Regions from separate parts of the Streptomyces roseochromogenus subsp. oscitans DS 12.976 genome, predicted to be linked through region 2. Evidence: riboswitches for the same ligand, from Rfam matches in the RefSeq annotation. Region 2 holds a riboswitch; each other region holds the start of a gene.

Region 1 (5,369 bases), 1.5 Mb from region 2:
CGAAGGCGTTCGGGCCGATGATCCGCATGCCGTACGCGCGCGCCTGCCGCACGAGCGCCCGCTGCCTCTCACGCCCCTCGGGCCCGCTCTCGGCGTATCCGGCGGAGAGCACGACGAGTCCCTGCACCCCGTGTTCTCCGCACTCGGCGACCACACCGGGCACGTACTCGGCCGGTACGGCTACGACGGCGAGGTCGACGGGGTCCTCGATGTCCCGCACGGACCGGTAGGCCGGCACCCCGTCGACCTCCTTGAGGGGCTCGGGGAAGGCCTTGTTCACGGCGTGCAGCCGGCCGCCGTAGCCGGCGTCGCGGATGTTGCCGAGGACGCTGCGGCCGACCCCGCCGGGGGCGCGGCCGACGCCGACGACCGCCACGGAGCCGGGCGCGAGCAGCCGTCGTACCGAGCGGGCCTCGGCGCGCTGTTCCCGCGCGCGCTGCACGGCGAGGGAGCGGTCGGTGGGTTCGAGGTCGAACTCCAACCGGACCACGCCGTCCTCGAAGCTGCGCTGCTGGGTGTAGCCGGCGTCCGTGAACACCTTGATCATCTTGGTGTTGGCGGGCAGCACCTCGGCGGCGAAGCGGCGGATACCACGCTCGCGGGCGACGGCCGCGATGTGTTCCAGCAGGGCGGAGGCGACCCCGCGGCCCTGGTGCGCGTCCTGCACCAGGAAGGCGACCTCGGCCTCGGCGGCCGGCGCGGAGGCGGGCATGCCGTCGGCGCCGATGCGGTCATAGCGTACGGTGGCGATGAACTCGCCGCCGATGGTGGCCGCGAGTCCCACCCGGTCCACAAAGTCGTGGTGCGTGAAGCGGTGGACGTCCTTGGCGGACAGGCGTGGGTACGGCGCGAAGAAGCGGTAGTACTTCGACTCGTCCGAGACCTGCTCGTAGAAGCTGACCAGGCGGTCGGCGTCATCAGCGGTGATGGGCCGGATGCGCGCGGTACCTCCGTCGCGCAGCACTACGTCCGCCTCCCAGTGGGCGGGGTACTCGTGCCGGTCGTGCCGGTCCGCCGGGGTCTGCATGGGGCCCAGAGTACGGCTCGCGTCCGACAACGGCGCGGGGCAGTCTGTGGAGGACGGAAGTCGGATCGAGGCCGCGGTCCGACGACACTCCGGGACAGGACGAAGGTCCGATCCGGGCAGGCTTCACGATATGGGAAACTGGTCTAGACAACCCTGAAGACTGAAGGGCAGCAACACATGGCTGAGCGCCGCGTCAACGTCGGCTGGGCCGAGGGCCTCCACGCCCGTCCCGCCTCCATCTTCGTCCGAGCCGCCACGGCCGCAGGCGTCCCGGTGACGATCGCCAAGGCCGACGGGAACCCCGTCAACGCGGCCTCCATGCTGGCCGTCCTGAGCCTCGGTGCCCAGGGTGGCGAGGAGATCGTCCTCGCCTCCGACGCCGAGGGCGCGGACATCGCCCTGGACCGTCTGGCGAAGCTGGTCGCCGAAGGCCTCGAGGAACTGCCCGAGACGGTCTGAGCCCCGGCGCACAGATATTCCGGAACCGCGTCGCCCTTTTCGGGCGGCGCGATTCCGGCTTTTCCGGGCCCACTGCACGCACACCGGAATCAGGGCAACGTGAAATACACGGCGCCGAATAACTCCACTTCTTTGTATACGGCGCCCGTGTTAATGCCGAAGGCCCGACATGTTTACGGCGTGTTGCGAAGTCCTCACACGCTCGCCGGCCCCGGGAAATCGCAGCCGGTGCGCGCCCGTCGCGCGCTCGGTGTGCAGCGCCGTGACCGCCCGCGCGCGCTCGCCGTCGCCGCGCGCCACCGCGTCGACGATGGCGCCGTGCTCCGCCCAGGACTCCACCGGGCTCGGCGACGCCTCCACCGTGTACATCCAGGCGATCTTGTGGCGCAGCTGGCTGAGCATCGCGGTCAGTGAGGGGCTGCAGGAGGCCTGGGCGAGCGTCTCGTGGAACCAGCCGCCGAGTGAGCGCAGATCCTCGCTGTGCCCCCGCCTGGCCCGCTCCTGGCCCAGCCTGACCAGGCCACGCAGCACCTTCAGATGGGCCTCGGTGCGCCGCTGTGCGGCCCGGGCGGCCCCGAGCGGCTCCAGGAGCATGCGCATGTCGAGCAGATCGGCGGCCTCCTGCTCGGTCGGCTCGGCCACGCACGCGCCCGCGTGCCGGCGGGTCACCACGAAGCCCTCGGCCTCCAGGGTGCGCAGGGCCTCACGGACGGGGACGCGCGAGACGCCGTAGCGGCGGGCCAGGACTTCCTCGGTGAGGCGGCCGCCGCGCGCGTGGACACCGGCGACGATGTCGTCCCGGATCGCCGTGCACACCGAGTGCGCCGGAATACGCATGACCGACCTCCGCCTTAATCCCCGTGAAACGTCGACGATGGACGCGTGTTCCGTGACTCTATTCCAATGCGCCGGAATTTCCGACGGCGGGTCGGATTCCATGGATATTTTTTGGTCAGCGAGTACGGTCTGCACCGCGCAAAACGGCGAAAGCCCCGGCTCGGTGAGCCGGGGCGGCGGATACCGCGTGCGCGGAGGGTCAGACGTTCACGCCGTGCTTGCGGAGGTAGGCGACGGGGTCGACGTCCGAGCCGTAGTCGGGGGTCGTACGGGCCTCGAAGTGGAGGTGCGGGCCGGTGACGTTGCCGGTCGCGCCGGACAGGGCGATCTGCTGGCCCGGGGTGACCCGCTGGCCTACCGAGACGCCGATGGACGACAGATGGCCGTACTGGGTGTACATGCCGTCGGCCATCCGGATCACGATCTGGTTGCCGTATGCCCCTCCCCAGCCGGTGGAGACGACGGTGCCGGAGCCGACCGCGTGGACGGGCGTGCCGGCGGCCGCGTGGAAGTCGATGCCGGTGTGCGAGCCGGAGGACCACAGGGAGCTGCTGGCCTTGTAGCCCGTGGAGACATAGGAGTCGGCTATCGGGGCGACGAACGCGTTCAGCCGCGCGCGCTCGGCCTCGCGGGCGGCGCGGGCCTGGGCTTCGCGCTCCTGCCTGGCCTTCTCCGCCGCCGCCTTGGCCGCGGCCGCCTCGGCAGCCTTCCCCTCGGCGGCCTGCTTCTGGGCGGTGGCCTGCGCGTCGATGTGCTCGGCGATGTCGTCGCCGACGGTGATCACCGGGGTGAGGCCGGTCTGCTCGACGGAGTTCTGGGCGGCGGACGCCGGGGCGGCCGCGAGGGTGCCGATGACACCGGTGGTCGTGAGGGCCGCGATGCCGGCCGCCTGAGCGGTGGTGCGCTTGACCCGGCCGGGCTTGCGGTGCTTCCCGGTGGCGCATATGAACGCCATGAAGTGGCTGGTCCTTTCCTTCCCTCTCGCCTACCGGGTTAGCTGACGGGTTCGGAGCAGGAAGGTCTCCTACGGGCCCCCTCGCTGCCGCGCGGGCGCCCGATTCACCCCAGGGACGGTGGGTCCCCGGCTCCCCTGGCTCGCGCCGTACGGGGACTCGGCGATGGCTGTCCGGTGCCGCGGGTGCGGCGCACTGCCTGACGAACAGCCCGGCCGACGCTACGGAAGCCCGCTTTCCAACCCCAAACGGATCCGGGCTTTTGTAGCGCATCCCACAGGGCAGACAGGCAACCTCCGGAGCAAATCGGGCATCTGGGGAAGGGAGTGGAACAGCAGGGGCCCTGACGACCCGTAGGTCGTCAGGGCCCTCACACGCGCGTGCCCTTACTCGGCCGCCACCACGGTCACTTCGCCGATGCCGAGCGCCTCCACCGGCGCCTTGATCTGGGCGGCGTCACCGACGAGGACGGTCACCAGCCGGTCCACCGGGAAGGCGTTGACGACGGCCGCCGTGGCCTCCACCGTGCCCGTCACCGCCAGCTGCTGATAGAGCGTCGCCTGGAAGTCGTCGGGCAGGTGCTGCTCGACCTGGTCGGCCAGCGTGCCCGCTACGGCCGCAGCGGTCTCGTACTTCAGCGGCGCCACCCCGACGAGGTTCTGCACGGCCACGTCCCGCTCGGCGTCGGTCAGGCCGTCTGCGGCGAGGGTGCGCAGCACCTTCCACAGGTCGTCCAGCGCCGGGCCGGTATTGGGGGTGTCCACCGAGCCGCTGATGGCGAGCATCGAGGCGCCGGTGCTGTCCGGGGCGGAGCGGAGGACCTGCCCGAACGCGCGCACACCGTAGGTGTAGCCCTTCTCCTCGCGCAGGACGCGGTCCAGGCGGGAGGTGAGGGTGCCGCCGAGGCAGTAGGTGCCGAGCACCTGCGCGGGCCACACGCGGTCGTGCCGGTCGGGGCCGACGCGGCCGATCAGCAGCTGCGTCTGGACCGCGCCGGGGCGGTCCACGATGACCACACGGCCGGTGTCGTCGGCGGTCACCGGCGGCACGGGCCGCGGCTCGCCCTGGGTGCCGCTCCAGGCGCCCAGGGTGTCGCCGAGCAAGGCGTCCAGGTCGATCCCGGTGAAGTCGCCGACCACGACCGCGGTGCCCGTGGCGGGGCGTACATGCCGGTCGTAGAAGGCGCGTACGGCGGAGGCGTCGATCTTCTCGACCGTGTCCTCGGTGCCCTGGCGCGGGCGGGACATCCGCGAGGTCGCCGGGAAGAGCTCCTTGGAGAGTTCCTTGGCGGCGCGGCGGGAGGGGTTGGCCAGCTCGTGCGGGATCTCGTCCAGACGGTTGCGGACCAGCCGCTCGACCTCGCTCTCGGCGAACGCGGGCGCGCGCAGGGCGTCGGCGAGCAGGCCGAGGCCCTTGGCCAGGCGGGAGGCCGGAACCTCCAGGCTGAGCCGGACGCCGGGGTGGTCGGCGTGCGAGTCCAGCGTGGCGCCCGCGCGCTCCAGCTCGGCGGCGAACTCCTCGGCGGAGTGCTTGTCGGTGCCCTCGGAGAAGGCCCGCGCCATGATCGTGGCGACGCCGTCCAGGCCGGCCGGCTCGGCGTCCAGGGGCGCGTCCAGCAGCACCTCGACGGCGACGACCTGCTGGCCGGGGCGGTGGCAGCGCAGCACCGTCAGGCCGTTGTCGAGCGCGGTGCGCTCGGGGGCCGGGAACGCCCACGGCTTGGCCGCGCCGGGCTGCGGCTGGGGGTGGAAGTCCATGGTGGCGAGCTCGGTCACTTGGCCGTCTCCTCGTTCTCGTTTCCGGCCTCTACGGTCGCTTCCTGCTCCGGGTCCTCACCGCGCCCCGCTTCCTCGGTGTGCTCGGCGGACTCGGCGGACAGCGGCTCGTAGACGAGGACCGCGCGGTTGTCGGGACGCAGGCGGGCCTTGGCGACCTCCTGGACCTCCTCGGGGGTGACCTCCAGGACACGCTTGACGGCGGTCAGGGCGAGCTGCGGGTCGCCGAACAGGACGGCGAACCGGCACAGTTCGTCGGCGCGGCCGGCGACCGTGCCGAGCCGGTCCAGCCACTCGCGCTCCAACTGGGCCTGGGCG
Region 2 (5,369 bases):
CGCGCCGACCGTGGTGCCGGACTGCCGGGGCTTGATCAGCAGTTTGTAGGCGTCGCGGCCGGCGACCTGCTCGGTGCCGTCGACGGTGACGGACGTGGTGTCGTCCACCGACTTCAGCGCCTGGTCGGCGAAGTCCTTCGGTGTGGCCGGGGGCTCGGCCTTGCGGTCCTTGCCGGAGTCGGCCGAGGTGGAGTGGTAGACCGCGTTGCTCTTGCTGTCGTAGCCCCACACGTCCTTGCCGTTGTGGATCAGGCTGTACTCGGAGCCGCTCTCCAGCAGCGACAGCTTCTGCTTCTCCGGGCCGTCGGCGGCGACGCGCAGCGTGTGCGTGCCGGAGACGAGCGAGGTGAGCTGGGACTGCGGGTCGGCGGAAGAGCCGTCGCCGGAGCCCTTGGCGGCGCCGGAGGCCAGGTTGTTCTCCAGGCCGCCGAGGTTGGGCAGGCCCAGGTCGGTGCTGACTCGCACGGTGCCGGACAGCTGCTGCACGTCCGACTTGGCGATCTTCTCGATGAGCTGCTTGGCAGTGATCTTGGGCAAGTCGGGGTCACCGGAGGCGGCGAGCGCCGGGACCAGCCCGATCGTGGCCGCAGCCACCCCCACCACCGCGACCGGGACCGCGTATCGGGCGGCCTTGCGGCGTCCGGCGCGCGGGTCCTCGTCCCGAGCGGCGTCCGCTCGCGCGGCGTCCACTGCGTCGTCGGATTCGTACGGTGCCATGTGTGCCTTACCTCCGTCGTCGGCGGCGGCTGTCCTCACGTTGGTCCACCAGAGCCGCCATTCTCACCCGAATCGGTGAGGAGTGGTGATTTCCGTGGCTTCCATCTCACCAAATCAGCCTTGAGGAAGCGTCAGACCACGGAGCCAACTCCGTGTACGACTGCGGTATGACATGGAGGGGCGGTCGCTCCCCCGACCCGTAAGGGTCTCACCGGAACGAACGGGGCCGTAAGGGGTCGCACGTGGCCGTACGACTGGCCGCACCGCAAGGCGTGATCCATGGTGGCCGTCGGCGGCCGACCGGGGGCCGACATGAGGCGAGCCGACACGGCCGACCGGGCATCGGCCGCCGCGGTCAGCCAGGGGCCGGCCGAGATGATCGGCCGGGCGTCAGCCGGCGCGGTGAACCACCGCGTCACACAGCTCCATCAGCGCCGCCTTGGCGTCGCACTCCCTGAGCGGCGCCAGCGCGGCCCGGGCCTCCTCCGCGTACCGGACGGTGTCCCGGCGGGCCTGCTCCAGCGCGGGGTGCGCGCGCAGCGCGGCCAGCGCCTCGGCGTGCCGGGCGTCGTCGCTGAGGTCGGAGTCGAGCAGCTCGCACAGCGCGATGTCCTCGGGCAGGCCGAGCCGGGCCGCCCGCTCGCGCAGCCGGAGCACGGGCAGGGTGGGGATGCCCTCGCGCAGGTCGGTGCCGGGAGTCTTGCCGGACTCATGCGAGTCGGAGGCGATGTCCAGGACGTCGTCGGCGAGCTGGAAGGCGACCCCGAGCCGCTCGCCGTACTGGGTGAGCACATCGACGACCGTCTCGTCGGCGCCCGACATCATCGCGCCGAACCGGCACGAGACCGCCACCAGCGAGCCCGTCTTGCCGCCGAGCACGTCCAGGTAGTGCTCGACCGGATCGCGGCCGTCCGAGGGGCCGGCGGTCTCCAGGATCTGGCCCGTGACCAGCCGCTCGAACGCGAGGGCCTGCACCCGGACCGCCTCGGGGCCGAGGTCGGCGAGGATCTGGGAGGCGCGGGCGAAGAGGAAGTCGCCGGTGAGGACCGCGACGGAGTTGCCCCAGCGCGTGTTGGCACTGTCCACACCGCGCCGCACGGCCGCCTCGTCCATGACGTCGTCGTGGTACAGCGTGGCGAGGTGGGTCAGCTCCACGACCACGGCCGACGGCACGACGCCCGGAGCATAGGGGTCGCCGAACTGGGCCGCGAGCATCACGAGCAGCGGCCGGAACCGCTTCCCGCCGGCTCGCACGAGGTGCTGCGCGGCCTCCGTGATGAACGGGACCTCGCTCTTGGTGGCCTCGAGCAAGCCTTCCTCGACAGCCGCCAATCCGACCTGGACATCGGCTTCCAGAGCCTGGTCCCGCACGCTCAGCCCGAACGGCCCGACGACGGTCACGAGGGGTCTCCTGTCTGCTGGTGTCTGCTGGCGATTACACGGTTTGTCGATAGGTCGCTGCCATCACTCAAGTCAGCGTATCCGGTCCTCTTTCGATCACCGATAGCGCCCACCGGTCCAGCCCAGGCGGTATCAGATCATGACCGGTATGTTTTTGATCAAGTGCTAATAACGGACATTTATCGACTTAACAGGAATCCGCCCACTTTGTCGCGAACCGAGAGGCGAGCGGAGTAACACGCACGCCTCCCTCCGCACCCCCATCCCGCACACCCCTCCCGGGCAGCTCCCGCTGCAACCCTTCTCGTGGACGCGACCACCACGGCAACGACGGGCATCGCGCCACAGGCTCCACCACCCAGCCGAACCATCCAAATCCCCTATGTCCACTTTGCCTTATTTTGTCACTTCGTGAGTTGGGTCACTGGCACCCACCCGCACCCCCCACTGACCCGACATCCCTTCCGCCCTGCCGCGTCGGCGAGTTGAGAATTGGCAACCGCAAAGGATCAAGCACCCTATAGGGCACAGAACAAGGTCAAATAGTGCTTTCTGTGAATCAGGCCCTTGTTCCCGACATGTGCTCTCGCATACGTTCCCGGCCACCGGGCGGACGCCGAATCCTGCCGCCGCCCGCGTAACCCACTCGACGAACTGATTCATACGGCAGGAGCGGGGGACCCAGGTAAGTCGCCGGACCGGAACGGCACACGTCGCACCGGAACGGCTAGGGGTGAAGCCGTGCCTTTCCCGAGGCACGGCCGGGCACCTCCCCGCCCGAACCCGACAGCTCACCTCGCAGGCGTCGGAGAGGACTTCCCCATGCCTGCTTCCGCTCAGCACCGCCGTACCCGGACCAACCGTCTCTTCCGCACTTTCACCGTCCTCGGCACCGGTGCCGCCGTCCTCGCCCTGCCGCTCATCGGCGCCACCAGCGCCTCCGCGGCCACCGGCACGACGACCACCAAGGTGGCCTCCACCACTCGCGCCGGGTACTCGAACAACCTCGACGGCTGGATCCGCGAGTCGCTCGCGATCATGGCCCAGAAGGGCATCCCGGGCAGCTACAACGGCATTTACCGCAACATCATGCGGGAGTCCTCCGGCAACCCGCTGGCCATCAACAACTGGGACTCCAACGCCGCCGCGGGCACCCCGTCCAAGGGCCTGCTGCAGGTCATCCAGCCGACCTTCAACACCTACCACGTGGCCGGTACGGCGTTCGATCTCTACGACCCGGTCGCCAACATCACCGCGGCCTGCAACTACGCCGCCGCGCGCTACGGGTCGATCGACAACGTCTACAGCGCGTACTGACAGGCCCCGCCCGTCCGGCGGACCGGAATGACCCCGGCCGTCCGGCGCGTACCCGCACCTGACGGACGGGGGCGTGCCGGGCGGCCGCCGGGCATCCACCGGGCCTGCCACGGACGGCCACGCACCGATATGCCGGTCAGCCGGTCGTGTACCGATGTGCCGGTCGATCGGTCGCGTACTGACGTGCCGGTCCATCGGTTGTGTACTGATGTGCCGGTCAGTCGGTCGGGAACAGTTTTTCGAGGACGACCGCGATGCCGTCAGCCTCGTTCGACAGGGTGATCTCATCGGCCACCGCCTTGAGTTCGGGATGTGCGTTGGCCATGGCGACCCCGTGTCCGGCCCAGTCCAGCATCGGGATGTCGTTGGGCATGTCGCCGAACGCCAGGGCCTGCTGTGCGGCGACGCCGAGCCGCTCGGCGGCCAGTGCGAGACCGGTCGCCTTGGTCACCCCGGACGGCTGGAGTTCCACGGTCCCCGGCCCCGACATGGTGACCGTCGCGAGCGAGCCCACCACCACGCGCGCGATGGCGGCCAACTCGTCGTCGGACAGGGTGGCATGGCGCAGCAGCACCTTACTGATGGGCTCGCACCACAGGTCGTCGCGCCGGCCGACCCGCACCGCGGGCAGGGTCGGGTGCGGCATGAGATAGCCGGGCTCGATAAGCGTGAGCCCGTCGACACCGTCCTGGTCGACAGCCGCGTAGACCTGCCCCACCTCCGCCTCGATCTTGCCGAGCGCGGTCTCGGCCAGGTCCCGATCCAGCCGCACCGACCACAACAGGCGCCCGGATAGGGCGTCGTAGACCTGTGCGCCCTGCCCGCACACCGCGAGTCCCGTGCAGCCGAGGTATGCGAGGAGAGGCCGTACCCGCGGGGCCGGGCGGCCCGTCACCACCAGGTGCCGGGCACCGGCCCGCGCCACCCGCGCGAGCGCGGCGAGCGACCGTTCGGAGACGGTGTCGTCGCCGCGCAGCAGCGTTCCGTCCAGGTCGGTGGCGATCAGTGCATACGCGGGGGAGGCTGCCATGATCAGAGAATACGGATACCGCGCCCCGCCGACTCATCTTGTCGTCCTGCGTACTTACGTACTGATCAGCCCAAGTGGTGCCCGCCGCCTCCTTGATGACGTCCTCAAGCGCTCGCTCCGGCCCCCCGCGGATTCAGCCGTGGGCCGCCGCCAGGTGTTTCGTCAGCCGTGGGGAGGCGAACTCCGTGCCGCAGACGAAGCGCATCACCGGGCCGTACGACGACGCCGCCGGCAGGCCGGTGAAGTACAGACCGGGCACGGAGGAGACAAAGCCAGGGCCGACCTTGGGCGTTCCGCGGCTCACCGCGAGCCGGGTGCGCAGTCCGGGACCGAGGAAGTCCATCGCCGCGATGTCGACGCGGTAGCCGGTGGCCGCGATGACATGGTCGGCGGTGAGCCGCTCGGCGCTCCCGCCGTGCGTGCGCACCGTGAGGACGGGGCTGCCGTCCGCCGCCTCGGCGGCCACGACCCGCTCGACCTCCTGTACCTGCACGGCGCTCTCGAAGCGCTCACGCAGCCACCAGGCGCCGAGCGGTCCGAGGACGCGGCGGACCAGGTGGTGGCGGGTGGCCTCGGGCAGATAGCGGTAGGGATGCGGGTAATAGCTGAGCGCCCACAGCGACCACGCGTTGCCGAAGGGGGACTCGGGGCGCAGCTTCGGCTGCTCCCAGGGCGGGGCGCCGAAGGCGACCCGGCCGCGGCCGCGCGCGACGACACGCACGCGTGCCCCCGCTTCGGCGGCGAGCGCCGCCGTCTCCAGCGCGGACTGGCCGGCGCCGACCACGATCAGCTCCTTGCCGGCGAACCGGCTCAGGTCGTGGTGCTGGGAGCTGTGCGAGACCGGGCCCGTGGGCGCCGGTCCGTCCGCCGCGGCTCCCGCGAGCTCCGCCGGCAGGTGCGCGAG
Region 3 (5,369 bases), 2.0 Mb from region 2:
GCCTTGAGGTCGCGCAGCTGCTCGACCCGCTTACGGGCCTGCTCCTGCTGCCGCTGGAGGTCGGAGATCTGCGCGCGCTGGGTGACGTACTGCCGCATCGGGTAGGCGAGGGCGACGATCATCGAGCACAGCACCAGCGCGAGCAGGGCCGCCCGGCCGGTGAGCCTGGAGCGGCGGTCCTGCCGCTTGGTCTGCGAACGGTAGACCCGGGCCGCCGTCTGCTCGCCGAGCAGCCGCAGCCTGGTCGCGGTGGAGAACCGGTCCCGGTCCTTCACGGCCATGTCCCGCCTCCCCTTGTCCTGTGCGCTGCACACGTCGTCCTGTGTACTGCACACGCGCGTACGTCCCCGCACACGGTACGGGACCGGGTACGGGGACGTACGTACGACTGGCTAAGCCTTACCCTCTACGGGCTCAGCCTTTGAAGCGCGGGAAGGCGCTGCGGCCGGCGTACACCGCGGCGTCGTCGAGGATCTCCTCGATGCGCAGCAGCTGGTTGTACTTGGCGACACGCTCGGAGCGGGCCGGCGCGCCGGTCTTGATCTGGCCGCAGTTGGTGGCGACGGCCAGGTCGGCGATGGTGACGTCCTCGGTCTCGCCGGAGCGGTGGGACATCATGCACTTGTAGCCGTTGCGCTGGGCCAGCTCGACGGCGTCCAGGGTCTCGGTCAGCGAGCCGATCTGGTTGACCTTGACCAGCAGGGCGTTGGCGGTGCCCTCCTCGATGCCGCGGGCCAGGCGCTCCGGGTTGGTGACGAACAGGTCGTCGCCGACCAGCTGGACCTTGTCGCCGATGCGGTCGGTGATGACCTTCCAGCCGGCCCAGTCGTCCTCGAACAGCGGGTCCTCGATGGAGACGAGCGGGTAGGCCGCCACCAGCTCCTCGTAGTACTCCGTCATCTCGGCGGCGGAGCGCTCCTTGCCCTCGAAGAGGTACTTGCCGTCCTTGTAGAACTCGGAGGCAGCCACGTCGAGCGCGAGGGCGATCTGCTGGCCGGGGGCGTAGCCGGCCTCCTTGACGGCCTCGATGATGAGGTCGAGGGCCTCGCGGTTGGAGCCGAGGTTCGGGGCGAAGCCGCCCTCGTCGCCGAGGCCGGTGGACAGGCCCTTGTTCTTCAGGACCTTCTTCAGCGTGTGGTACACCTCGGCGCCCCAGCGCAGGGCCTCGGAGAAGGACTCCGCGCCGATCGGGGCGATCATGAACTCCTGGATGTCCACGTTGGAGTCCGCGTGCGAACCGCCGTTCAGGATGTTCATCATCGGCACCGGCAGCAGGTGCGCGTTCGGGCCGCCCAGGTAGCGGAAGAGCGGGAGGTCCGAGGCCTCGGAGGCGGCGTGGGCGACGGCGAGGGAGACGCCGAGAATGGCGTTGGCGCCGAGCGAGCCCTTGTTGTCGGTGGCGTCCAGGTCGAACATGGCCTGGTCGATCAGGCGCTGCTCGGTGGCGTCGTAGCCGACCAGCTCCGGACCGATCTGCTCGATGACGGCGAGGACGGCCTTCTCGACGCCCTTGCCCTGGTAGCGGTTGGGGTCACCGTCGCGCAGCTCGATGGCCTCGAAGGCACCGGTCGAGGCGCCGGACGGCACGGCGGCACGACCCGTGCTGCCGTCGTCGAGGCCGACCTCGACCTCGACCGTGGGGTTGCCTCGGGAGTCCAGGATTTCCCGGGCTACGACGACGTCGATGGACGGCACGAGCATCTCCTTCTTGGATGTGACGCTGGAAGTGCGAGGTGGTGTGCCTTACGGCTGTGCCTTGCGACTAGAGCCTAACCGTCTCCGGGGGATCAGCCACCGACCGACCGTCCCGTGGACGGAGAGGGACACGCAGACGGTACCCATTGTTCACCGATGGAACAAAGGGGGGTTCCGATGATCCCGGACTGAAGAGTGGGGAAACGTGGCGCGAAACAAAAGACCCCGCCCCGGCGCGTACGGGGGAACACGCGCCGGGGCGGGGAGCCCGTGGGGACGGGGGGTGACCCTCACGGGAGCTTCAGTGTGGGGGGCGATGTGAGGGCGCCGTGGATCCGGCCGGAGCCGGATGTGTCACTTCAGGTGCAGCTGCTGGCCCGGGTAGATGAGGTTGGCGTCCTCGACGATGTCCTTGTTCAGCTGGAACAGCTTCTGCCAGCCGCCGGCGACGTGGTGCTTCTCGGCGATGGAGCTGAGGGTGTCGCCCTTGACCACCTTGTACTCGCCGTCGCCCTTCTTGACCTTCTTGCCGGTCGGGGTGGTGACGGTCTTGCTCTTCGCCGGGGCCGTGCGCTCGGCGGAGCGGGTGGCGGCCTGCTGGTCGGTGGAGCGGGTGGTGGTGCCGGTGCTCTTGCTCGACGAGGTGGTGCTCGGGGCGGAGCCGTTGTACGCGGCGGAGGACAGGCCCGTGCCGCAGACCGGCCAGGCGCCCTTGCCCTGCGAGGCGAGGACCTTCTCGGCGACGGCGATCTGCTGCGCCTTGGTGGCCTGGTTGGCGGCCGGGGCGTAGGCGGTACCGCCGTACGCGGCCCAGGTGGAGGCGGAGAACTGCAGACCGCCGTAGAAGCCGTTGCCGGTGTTGATGGACCAGTTGCCACCCGACTCGCACTGGGCGACGGTGTCCCACTCGGAGGCGGTGGCGGCCGAGGCGTTGCCGGCCGCCATGAGCGGGGCGGCTACGGCGGCGCCGGTGACACCGACGAGCGCGACGGCCCGGACGGCCTTGGACGGACGACGGTGCTTGCCCTTGCCGGAGAACAGCATGGATCGATCCCCTCACCGACGCCTGCGAGGTGAGCTGTCGGGTTCGGGCCGGTTGAGTTGCCCGGCCGCACGCCCGCTGTCGCGGGCCTGCGGCTTCACCCCAAGCCGGTTCCGGCGTCAACTGCCGGTTCCAGCACTTACCTTGGGTCCCCCGCTCCTGCCTACGGCGCATGACGCGACGACTGTTCCCGGGCAACCGCTGGCAGGATTCGGCGTTACGGCTGCCGGGGCTCGTGGTGACGAGCGGTCCTGACCGTAGACAGGTGATCGAGGGAATTTCAAAGACGATCAGGGCTTCTGAGACTCATCCCACACTTTCGCCAAACCGGACATTAGGCGCGAAGCGGGGCGTCAACTCCCGCTACTCGGCGTCCTTTTCGCCCGTGACTTTCAGGGTCTGACCGGCGGTGATGTGGTTCGGGTCGGCGCCGATGACCTTCTGGTTGGCGGCGTAGAGCGCATGCCATCCGCCGTCGACACCAAGAGAGTCGGCGATGGAGGTGAGGGAGTCGCCCTCGCGGACGGTGTAGGTGTCCCGTTCGCGGTCGGCATGACGACCGGATCGCGGGGCGTTCTGGCCGTTTGCCGCGCTTGCGCCCGCGCTCTCGTCCGCGCTCTCGCCACGGTGACGTCCGCCGCTGCTGAGCGTGCCGGTGTCGACCAGGCTCCAAGAGCCGCTGGTCTGCTGGGAATTGTCCGACTCATCCGTGCCGGGAGTCGCCGTGGGCGAGCTGTCACCCCCCTGCCGGCTTTCGTCACCGGTCGAGCCGGTCTCGTCCCCCTTGTCGGACTTGGGGGTACTTGCACCGGTGGAGCCGTCGGTCGCCTCCGGGGTCCCGGTGGCACCCTTGCCCGGGCTCGCACCGGGAGCCGGCGTGGCGGTCGCGCCGGACGAGGAGGAGCCGGAGGCATCCGGACCGGGAGAATCCGGCCCGGTGGAATCCGAACCGGAGGCGGAGTTGGAGCCGGAGCCCGAGTCGGCGCCAGGGCTGGCGTCAGAGCTGGAACCGGAGCCGGAATCAGAGCCGGAACCGGAGCCGGAGCTCGATCCGGAGGAGGACGAATCCGGCAGACCGGACGGATCGGAGCCGCCGGACGAGCCGGACCCGGCACTGGACCCACCGGAGCCGCTCACGCCGGGGTCCACGTCGACCGAACCGGAGTGGGAGGTCAGACCGGCGGTCAGCGCGCACATGGCCCACGGCTTGGTGCCCTGGCCGGCGAGGATCTTCTCGGCCACGGCTATCTGCTGGGAGCGGCTGGCCTGGTCGGCGCTGTCGGCGTACTGCGTACCGCCGTACTTGTCCCAGTCGTCCTGCGAGATCTGCAGGCCGCCGTAGTAGCCGTTCCCGCTGTTCGCGCTCCAGGAGCCACCGCTCTCGCACTCGGCGATCTTGTCCCATGTCGTGCCGTCGGCCGCGTTGGCGCTCGCGGCGCCGAGCAGCGGAATGGCGATGGCGGAGCCGGTCACTCCTGCCGCGACGAGGAGGGCCGGAGCCTGACGGGGGCGACGGTGACGACCGTTCCCGGAGAGCATACGGATGCCTTTCGTGCGACAGCAGGACCGGCGCGGCGCCTTGGTGCGCGTCGCCACGCTGATGGGTGAACGTATAGGCAGACGATCACTTGTCACAAGTTAATGCCGCGCAGATCACGTGAAGATCACAGAGTTGAACCCCCTTCGTGTTCACCGTTCCACGGTTTTGCCGACGGCCGGGGTGAACTCCACGGGCAGGGTGCGCAGGCCCCGCATGATGAGCCCGCCGCGCCAGCGCAACTCGGCCGGATCGGCACCGAGCCGCAGGTCGGGCAGGCGGCTGAGCAGGGTGGCGAGCGCGGTCTGGCCCTCCAGCCGGGCGAGCGGCGCGCCGAGGCAGTAGTGGATGCCGTGGCCGTAGCCGAGGTGCTGGTTGTCACGCCGGGAGAGGTCCAGTACGTCCGGGTCGGCGAACCGCTCCGGATCCCGGTCCGCCGCCGCGAGCACCACGAGCACCGGATCCCCCGGCGCGATGTCCTGCCCGCCGATGGTGAGCGGCTCGGTGGCGAACCGCCAGGTGGCCAGCTCCACCGGACCGTCGTAGCGCAGGAGTTCCTCCACTCCGGTCTCCAGCAGGTCCCTCTCCCCCTCAGCCAGGGACCGCTGGAGCCGGGCGCGCTGCCCGGGGTGGGTGAGCAGGGCGTAGGTGCCGTTGCCGATGAGGTTGACGGTCGTCTCGAAGCCGGCGAACAGCAGGATGAACGCCATCGCGGCGGCCTCGTTCTCGGTGAGGTGCTCGCCGTGGTCGGAGGCGCGGATGAGGCCGGAGATGAGGTCCTCACCGGGCGCGGGCTCGGCGGGCAGCGCCTCGCGCTTCTTGTGGATCAGCTCGGCCAGGTAGCCGCGCATCTTCTTCACCGACCGCGCGACCCCGCCCCTGGGCCCTCCGCCGTGCCGGATCATCATGCCCGCCCAGTCCCGGAAGTCGTCCTGGTCCTCGCGCGGGACGCCGAGCATGTCGCAGATGGCGTAGATGGGCAGCGGGAAGGCGAACTCATGGATGAGGTCGGCCGAGCCCCTCGCGGCGAACCGGTCGATGAGCTCATCGGTCAGCTCCTGCACCCGGGGCGCGAACTCGGCGATCCGGCGCGGG

Evidence for each region. A riboswitch is a leader RNA that binds a small molecule or an ion and turns the genes downstream of it on or off. The one in region 2 is predicted to bind cyclic di-AMP.
Region 1: linked by a shared signal. The riboswitch ahead of M878_RS59930 (M23 family metallopeptidase) and the one ahead of M878_RS66250 (transglycosylase SLT domain-containing protein) in region 2 are both predicted to bind cyclic di-AMP.
Region 3: linked by a shared signal. The riboswitch ahead of M878_RS74835 (LysM peptidoglycan-binding domain-containing protein) and the one ahead of M878_RS66250 (transglycosylase SLT domain-containing protein) in region 2 are both predicted to bind cyclic di-AMP.

Annotation. Positions count from the first base shown of each region.
Region 1 covers NZ_CM002285.1:2,301,797-2,307,165, forward strand. The annotation lists gene M878_RS59915 (bifunctional acetate--CoA ligase family protein/GNAT family N-acetyltransferase) at 1-1,027, opposite strand, end outside; gene M878_RS59920 (HPr family phosphocarrier protein) at 1,205-1,486, shown strand; gene M878_RS59925 (GntR family transcriptional regulator) at 1,637-2,323, opposite strand; gene M878_RS59930 (M23 family metallopeptidase) at 2,523-3,278, opposite strand; cyclic di-AMP (ydaO/yuaA leader) riboswitch at 3,291-3,451, opposite strand; gene M878_RS59935 (M16 family metallopeptidase) at 3,663-5,051, opposite strand; gene M878_RS59940 (M16 family metallopeptidase) at 5,048-5,369, opposite strand, start outside.
Region 2 covers NZ_CM002285.1:3,831,404-3,836,772, forward strand. The annotation lists gene M878_RS66240 (LolA family protein) at 1-717, opposite strand, end outside; gene M878_RS66245 (polyprenyl synthetase family protein) at 1,108-2,118, opposite strand; cyclic di-AMP (ydaO/yuaA leader) riboswitch at 2,763-2,936, shown strand; gene M878_RS66250 (transglycosylase SLT domain-containing protein) at 2,941-3,435, shown strand; gene M878_RS66255 (HAD family hydrolase) at 3,653-4,465, opposite strand; gene M878_RS66260 (FAD-dependent oxidoreductase) at 4,599-5,369, opposite strand, start outside.
Region 3 covers NZ_CM002285.1:5,821,969-5,827,337, reverse strand. The annotation lists gene M878_RS74845 (FtsB family cell division protein) at 1-281, opposite strand, end outside; gene eno (phosphopyruvate hydratase) at 415-1,695, opposite strand; gene M878_RS74835 (LysM peptidoglycan-binding domain-containing protein) at 2,050-2,739, opposite strand; cyclic di-AMP (ydaO/yuaA leader) riboswitch at 2,744-2,918, opposite strand; gene M878_RS74830 (LysM peptidoglycan-binding domain-containing protein) at 3,101-4,276, opposite strand; gene M878_RS74825 (cytochrome P450 family protein) at 4,427-5,369, opposite strand, start outside.